Regions from separate parts of the Eremococcus coleocola ACS-139-V-Col8 genome, predicted to be linked through region 2. Evidence: predicted binding sites of a transcription regulator. Region 2 holds the regulator's gene; the other holds the start of a gene.

Region 1 (4,120 bases), on a different contig from region 2:
ATTTAATTGATGCCAGGTGCCAGTTTTTAAACCAAATGAATAGACCACAGGAAATTAAGATAATAAAAATTTTATTTTGGCCAATTAAGATATCGGTCGCGGGCGACGATTCTAACTCAGCATCGGTGGCTAACATAATAATTACAATTAATACCAAGAGTCCAGTAGCCCATAAGGTCAACTTACGCCCTTTAGCCAAGCTATCAATATAGTCGGGTAGGTAGAGTTTAATATAAGCGGTTAATAAGTAGAGAAAAATAAAGGTTAAGAGTCGTTTCCATTCGATACTAAAATCATAGAGGGTTAAGGATGGGCCAATCACTAAGAGGACTGCAAATAAATACAGGGTATTTTTCAGGTTTTTCCGGGAAAAATGCTCAATGATATAGTTTAGACCCGGAGTAAAAAGAATTAACAAAACATAGAAAGCAGCAAACCAATACGAGCCGGGAAATGGCAGGATAAAGTTAATGATATTTTTGTCATGTAAATACTGGGGCTTAAAAATGGCATAGACCGCAAAGATTAAATAGGAATAGAGGAAGACATCAATAATAATTTTCAAAGTCCGCCGCCATTTAAATTCTTTCCCAATTAGAAAATATGAACCAATCATAACAAAGACATTAACACCTACAGTCCCTCCTAAGCTTAGGATTTGTAAGGCAAAACTCTGCTGGGTTACTTGGGCATTAATATCAACGGCTCCATGGTAAGCATAGTGGTGGATTACAATTAAAGCCATACTAATTAACCGAAGTAATTCAAAATTAGACTGGCGGTTTTCTTGTTGTACCATTCCGGCACCTCTTTTCTTAAGAACTTTCGATAGATATATTATATAGTTTCTCCCGTAAGCTGACTAGTTTTATGATTTTCGAAACTGACCATTTAGCATAAAAAAACTAGCCCTTCTCAGAGCTAGTTTAATTTATGATTCAGTCAGGTATGGTTGGAATTACATCATACCCATGCCGCCCATACCAGGGGCACCCATACCGCCCATGTCTGGTTCATCCTTAGGTAATTCAGCCACGACGGCTTCAGTCGTCAATAATAAAGCAGCTACAGAGGCAGCGTTTTGTAGAGCAGACCGGGTTACTTTGGTAGGATCCACAATACCAGCAGCAATCATATCTTCAAAGACATCAGTCGCAGCATTGTAACCTGTACCTTCAGCAGATTCACGTACTTTATTAACAATGACAGAACCTTCACGGCCAGCATTCACTGCGATTTGACGTAATGGTTCTTCTAAGGCACGACCTATAATTTGGATACCAGTTAATTCGTCCCCTTCAGTGTCAGCTTCAAGTTCAGCCACTGCTTTTTGAACATTGATTAAGGCTGTACCACCACCGGCAACAATCCCTTCTTCAACGGCTGCACGCGTAGCGTTCAAGGCATCTTCAATCCGTAGTTTACGCTCTTTTTGTTCTGTTTCAGTCGCAGCGCCAACTTTAACTACAGCCACACCACCCGCTAATTTAGCGAGACGTTCTTGTAATTTTTCACGGTCAAAGTCAGACGTTGTATCTTCAGCTTGAGAACGGATTAATTGCACGCGGTCAGCAATAGCATCTTTAGAACCTGCCCCTTCAACAATCGTGGTATCATCTTTAGTTACGCTAACCTTACCGGCTGTACCTAAATGGTCGATAGTTGCGTCTTTCAATTCAAAACCTAATTCTTCAGAAACAACAGTCGCACCAGTTAGAACAGCAATATCTTCTAACATGGCTTTACGACGGTCACCAAAGCCTGGAGCTTTAACTGCCACGACATTTAAAGTACCTCTTAATTTATTTAAAACTAAGGTTGGTAGAGCTTCACCTTCGATATCTTCTGCAATAATTAAAAGTGAACGACCAGATTGCATCACTGATTCTAGTAAAGGCAAGACATCTTGGATATTAGAAATCTTACGATCAGTTACAAAAATATAAGGATTTTCTAAATCAGCTACCATTTTTTCATTATCAGTTACCATATATTGTGATAGATAACCACGGTCAAATTGCATACCTTCAACCACTGATAATTCAGTTTCGATGGATTGAGAATCTTCAATGGTAATAACGCCATCTTGACCCACTTTTTCCATAGCTTCAGCGATTAAGTTACCCACTTCTTGGCTGCCTGAAGAAACAGCCGCAACTTGAGCGATTGATTCCTTAGAAGTTACTTGTTTGGCTTGCGTTTTTAAGCTTTCAACAGCTTTCTTAGTTGCCATTTCAATTCCGCGACGAATTCCTACTGGGTTCGCTCCAGCAGTTAAGTTCTTCATTCCTTCACGGACAATGGCTTGAGTTAGGAGAGTTGCGGTCGTCGTACCGTCACCTGCTACATCGTTGGTTTTGGTTGCTGCTTCAAGGACGAGTTGAGCACCCATATTTTCAAAACGGTCTTCTAATTCAATTTCACGAGCAATGGTTACCCCATCGTTAGTAATGGTAGGTGAACCAAAGCTTTGGTCTAAAACTACATTCCGACCTTTAGGTCCAATCGTTGTTTTTACTGTATCAGCTAATTTATCCACCCCGCGTAATAAAGCTGCACGGGCGTCATCTGAAAATTTTAATTCTTTTGCCATTCTTATCAAAACTCCTTTACTTTATCTTTTTAAAGAAATTATTTTTCGATTTTTGCAAGTAAATCTTTATGTTCAATGATTAAATATTCTACGCCATCAAATTCAACTTCAGTACCGGAATAGTTTTTGAAAAAGACTTGGTCACCGACTGCGACATTATCTTCAGCCACAATTTCTGGGCCTACTTCTATAATTTCACCAAATTGTTCTTTTTCTTTAGCTGAGCTTGGAAGGACAAAGCCAGACTTGGTTGTTTGTTCAGTTTCTGCCACTTTGATGACAACGCGTTTTCCTAAAGGTTTAATCATATTTAAGACCTCCATCATATTTTATCAATTAGCACTTGATAGTATATAGTGCTAACACAAGTATTATATTAGACCATCTTTGACCAATTTGCAAGAAGAATGATTACTTTTAAGAAGATTTTTTTTGCCTAACAATCCTTCAACAATAATTGACTGACCATAAGCTCTAATATATATTTAAATTAAAGTACAAAAGATTTGTTCACACACCATGCTCGCCTAAAATAGCTATAGATAAGGAAGCGCAACTCCTATGAGCTGAATTGACAAGCAGACTTGCTAGCATGTCACCCCCTTTTCCACCTATACTTAAGCCATAAAAAAGGAGGAATTCATATGATACTCGCTGATAAAATAATTGAACTTCGCAAAAAAAATGGTTGGTCTCAAGAAGAATTTGCTGAAATGTTAGGCGTCTCACGGCAGTCTGTTTCTAAATGGGAAGGTGCTCAATCTACCCCCGAATTAAACCGGCTTATTCAAATGTCTAAAATTTTCTCAGTTTCCACCGATTATCTTTTAAAAGACGATGTTGAAAATCTTGACCCAGAGCAAGCAGATCTAGAATGGTTGGAAGACCGACGGAAATTCTCTTTAGAAGAAGCCAATAGCTACTTAAAATTAAAAGCAGAAAGTCGACCTATCCTAGCTGGCGGCATTTCACTCTTAATCTTATCACCAAGTATCCTGCTCTATACAGCCCTCGGCGCGGAAACAGAAAACTTCCCTCTCAGTGAAGATATGGCTACCCTCATTGGAGTGGCTACTCTCTTACTAGCAGTTGCGATAGGGGTTGGGTTAATTATTTTTGCCAATCAGAAAGTAGCTAAGTTTGATTTCTTAGAAAAAGAAATGATTGATACCGAATATGGGGTGACTAACCTAGCTCGTGACCTGAAAGAAAAAAGCCACGACCAATATGTTTTTCGACTCATCCTAGGTATCGGTTTGTGTATTGTTTCGGCTATCCCAATTCTGATGATTGAACTCTTTGATCAGGCTAAAACAAATGTGGGTATTTTTATTATTATGACCTTAGCTCTAGTAGCAATCGGGGTCAATTTAATCGTCCAGACACTCGACCAACGGGAAGCCTATGATCAACTCTTGCAAGAAGAAGATTATTCACTAGAAAGTAAACGCCGTAGAAGTTGGTCCGGCCCTATCTTTGGTGCTTACTGGACACTCATTGCTATGGTCTACATCGCCTATTCCCTTT
Region 2 (4,120 bases):
ATCCCGACAAGGCTGGCCGCTTGAAACCCTTTGCCATGTTTCCCGACCTGTAGATTTGCCTAGAAGAAAGGAATACTATGCAAGTTATTGAAATTACTCATCCTTATCATCCAACCGATATTGTTGACCAAGACATCGTCTTAGCCCTAGGATTTTTTGATGGGGTTCATTTAGGCCACCAACATGTGATTAAAGTGGCTCAGGCCTATGCCCAAGCTCAAGACCTACCTTTAGCCGTGATGACCTTTGACCAACAGCCTAAGATTTTCTACTCTGAGTTAAAGGCCAGTGAGGTGGAATATGTTTCTAGCAACCAACGCCGGACTGAATTGTTTGCTGAATTAGGCGTAGACTATCTCTATATGGTCCACTATTCTCATGAATTTGGTAGTCAAAGTCCGCAAGCCTTTGTGGATGATTATATGGTGGGACTCCATGCAAAAATCGTGGTAGCTGGCTTTGATTACACTTATGGTCCCAGTCATCTGGCTAATATGCAGACCCTGCCTATGCATGCTAAAGGCCGTTTTAAAGTAGTAGAAGTTCCTGAATTACAAGTGCAAACCCATAAGGTAGGCAGTCGCTTTATTCTCGATTATTTAAAAGAAGGCCAGCTCGACCAGGCTAATTTAGAATTAGGCTATATTTATCAGACTCATGGTAAAGTGATCCATGGGGAAAAAAGAGGGCGGACCATTGGTTTTCCCACGGCAAATATTCAACATTTTGGCCAACAGGTTATCCCCAAGATTGGTGTCTATGTGGTGGCGATTAAGGTTGAAAATATTTGGCACCGAGCAATGGCTTCCATTGGTTATAATGTGACTTTTCCGGGTGACAGGGGTCTTTCAATAGAAGTTTATATTCTAGATTTTGCTCAAGATATCTATGGGCAAGAAGTGGATATTCGTTGGTACCATTATTTACGCGGTGAAATCAAATTTGATTCAGCTCAAGGTTTGATTGATCAGTTGAACCAGGATAGAGAAGATACGATTCTTTATTTCCAAGCCCATCCAGATTATCAAAGGGAGGATAGTCTAGCCCATGAAGAAACAATTGATTAATATTTTCTTAGTAACCCTAGGATCTTTTATTTATTCAGTCGCCATTTCTTCCGTCATTATTCCTAATAATTTAGGGGAAGGTGGCGTTACTGGGATTACAGTCATTCTCTATTATTTATTTTCTATCCCACCTTCTCTTACTAACTTATTGATTAATGCAGGAATTTTGATTTTAGGCTGGAAGCTTTTAGATCGTTTGACCATTTATTATACGATTTTATCCGTGGTCCTCTTGTCCTTCTTCTTACGCTATGTGAATCTAGGACAATTTATGCCAGGCAATAGTTTTGTGTCGGCCATGTTAACCGGAATATTAATTGGTGTGGGCCTAGGACTTGTGATTCTTGGTCATGGTACCACAGCCGGTTCGGATATTGTGGCCATGATCTTTAAAAAATACTTTGGCATTGCGGTGTCGTCAACGATTCTAATTTTCGACGTGATCGTAGTGGGCATCCTCTTTTTTATTATCGGATTGGAAAATGGGTTGATCACTTTAACAGCAATTTTTATCACGTCCTATATCCTCAATTATATTTTAGAAGGTTTGAATCCTAAGAAACAATTAATCATCATCTCCAACCATAATAGTGAGATTGCAAAAGCCATCCAAGATAAAATTGGACGGGGGATTACTGTTTTTCATGGCCATGGTTTCTACACACGACAAGACAAAGAGATTCTTTATGTAGTGATTAATCGGATGCAATTAGTTCCGACCCAACGGATAATTAACCGAATTGATCCCAGGGCCTTCGTTACTGTGTCCTCCATTCAACAAGTATATGGTGAAGGTTTTTCCTTAAGTATTGAACCTAAACAAGATTAAAAAAGTAAAATTAGCACTCTATACAAAAGAGTGCTAATTTTTTTAGTCTTTTTGAAGGTAAGTCCTTGACAGGGGCTAGGCTAGGGTGTATTATAATGACAGTTAGCACTTAGGTAATTAGAGTGCTAATGATAAAAGAGGTGATTTTATGTTAACGCCCAGGCAAAAGCAAATTTTGTCACTCATAATTAAATACTATGGGTTAGAAGAGGAGCCAATTGGTTCCAAAACATTACTAAATCGCTCAAAATTAAATGTTAGTCCGGCAACCGTCAGAAATGATATGTTAGCCCTAGAAAATGAAGGCTATTTATTAAAAGCCCATTCTTCTAGTGGTCGGATTCCTTCCAATGATGGTTATCGTTTCTATGTCAATCAATTGATGGCAATGAAAGAGGGTCATAAGGAAGACGGCAAGAGTCCCAATCCTTTCTCCCAATTAAGACGGGGTAGTAAGTATAATGACTTTGAAATGGCTAAGTTAGCCGCCGATATGTTGGTTTCTTTAGCAAACTATCCAGTCTTTGTTTTAGGCCAGGACTTAACGACCTATCATTTCGAGGAATTTAAATTATTTGCACTGGATGATGAACGAATGATGGCTGTTTTGATGACAGACCAGGGACGGTTAGACAATATCGTCTTTCATACTCCCTATAACTTGTCAAGTGATCAAATGGACCGGGTGGTCGATATCATGAATCAAGAACTAAAAGGATTTAACTTAGAAGATGTCTATCAACGGATGAAATTAACCATTCCCTTTGCTTTGCAGCGGGCCACTGGTTATCAATTGGATTTCTCTAGTCTGATTGAGAAAATTCGCACCAGTCTAAAACGTCATCACTTTAATGTTTCAGGACGCAATTTAATTTATGATTTTTTGAATCCTTTGATGGGAAAAGAATCCATCAAGGATTTAATGACCCTAGTAGATGGTTCGAATCCAGTCTATCAAGAAATTGAAAATTATCCCCCTGGGATAAATGTTCTGTTTGGCTTTGAATATTCGCCATCAACCTTATCGAGTGTGTCAATGATTTCAACCACATACTTGACCAATCAACAGAAGATATCGATTGGCCTGATTGGACCTAATACGATGGGATACAATAAGATTATTCAATTATTCCAACAAATGACGGCCGCACTGTTTAATTATTAATTAAAGGAGGGATTCCATGACACAAGCAGAAGAAAATAAAGAAACTGTAAAAAATACTGAAGAAATAGAAGTAATAACACAGGCAGAAGAAACTGAAGCAAAACTTGACGCGGAGGCTCCTGGGGTAGAAACTCCAGAGGAAACTGATGCAGACCAAGCAAGTGATTCAGATCCTGTCGCTGATTTACAAGCTCAAGTCCAAGACTTAGAAAATGAAAAAGCTGGGTTAGAAGATAAGATTCTTCGACTTCAAGCAGAAATTGCCAATATGAAACGGATTAATGTCCGAGAACGGCAAGATGCCGCTAAGTTCAGATCACAGAACTTAGCCCAAGCACTCTTAGAAGGTATTGATAACCTAGAACGTGCCTTGGCTTTAGAAACTGAGTCAGAAGAAGGCCAACAAATTATTAAGGGTGTGGAAATCGCCCACAAACAGTTGTTGGAAGCTTTTGATAAAGAAAATATTCATGTGATTGACCCCTTGAATCAACCCTTTGACCCTAACTTCCACCAAGCAGTTTCAATGATGCCTGGACAAGAAGGACAGGAGAGTCAAACGGTCATTCAAGTTTTACAAAAAGGTTATGAATTAAACGAACGTGTATTACGTCCAGCCATGGTTATCGTAGCACAATAATAAAAAGGAGAGATTATATTATGGCAAAAATTATTGGTATTGACTTAGGTACAACAAACTCTGCAGTCGCTGTCCTTGAAGGTGGCGAAGCTAAAATTATTCCAAACCCAGAAGGTAACCGTACGACTCCTTCTGTCGTTGCATTCAAAAATGGTGAAATCCAAGTTGGTGAAGTAGCAAAACGTCAAGCAGTAACCAACATGGATACTGTTTCTTCCATTAAACGTTACATGGGTGAAGACCACAAGGTTGAAGCCAATGGTAAATCTTATACTCCTCAAGAAATCTCAGCCATGATTTTACAATATTTAAAATCTTATGCTGAAGATTATCTAGGTGACAAAGTCACTCAAGCGGTTATTACCGTACCTGCTTACTTCAATGACGCACAACGTCAAGCCACTAAAGATGCTGGTAAG

The links. Region 2 encodes HrcA, which represses chaperone genes, less so after heat shock. Its sites were predicted from a motif close to TTAGCACTCNNNNNNNNNGAGTGCTAA; they were not measured.
Region 1: the regulator HrcA is predicted to act here: its motif matches at 2,930-2,956, upstream of HMPREF9257_RS07020 (co-chaperone GroES).

The regions. Positions count from the first base shown of each region.
Region 1 is NZ_AENN01000017.1:55,480-59,599, forward strand. It holds gene HMPREF9257_RS07010 (acyltransferase) at 1-799, opposite strand, end outside; gene groL (chaperonin GroEL) at 959-2,593, opposite strand; gene HMPREF9257_RS07020 (co-chaperone GroES) at 2,632-2,901, opposite strand; gene HMPREF9257_RS07025 (helix-turn-helix domain-containing protein) at 3,238-4,120, shown strand, end outside.
Region 2 is NZ_AENN01000016.1:58,187-62,306, reverse strand. It holds gene truB (tRNA pseudouridine(55) synthase TruB) at 1-53, shown strand, start outside; gene ribF (riboflavin biosynthesis protein RibF) at 78-1,067, shown strand; gene HMPREF9257_RS06445 (YitT family protein) at 1,048-1,896, shown strand; gene hrcA (heat-inducible transcriptional repressor HrcA) at 2,045-3,061, shown strand; gene grpE (nucleotide exchange factor GrpE) at 3,078-3,701, shown strand; gene dnaK (molecular chaperone DnaK) at 3,722-4,120, shown strand, end outside.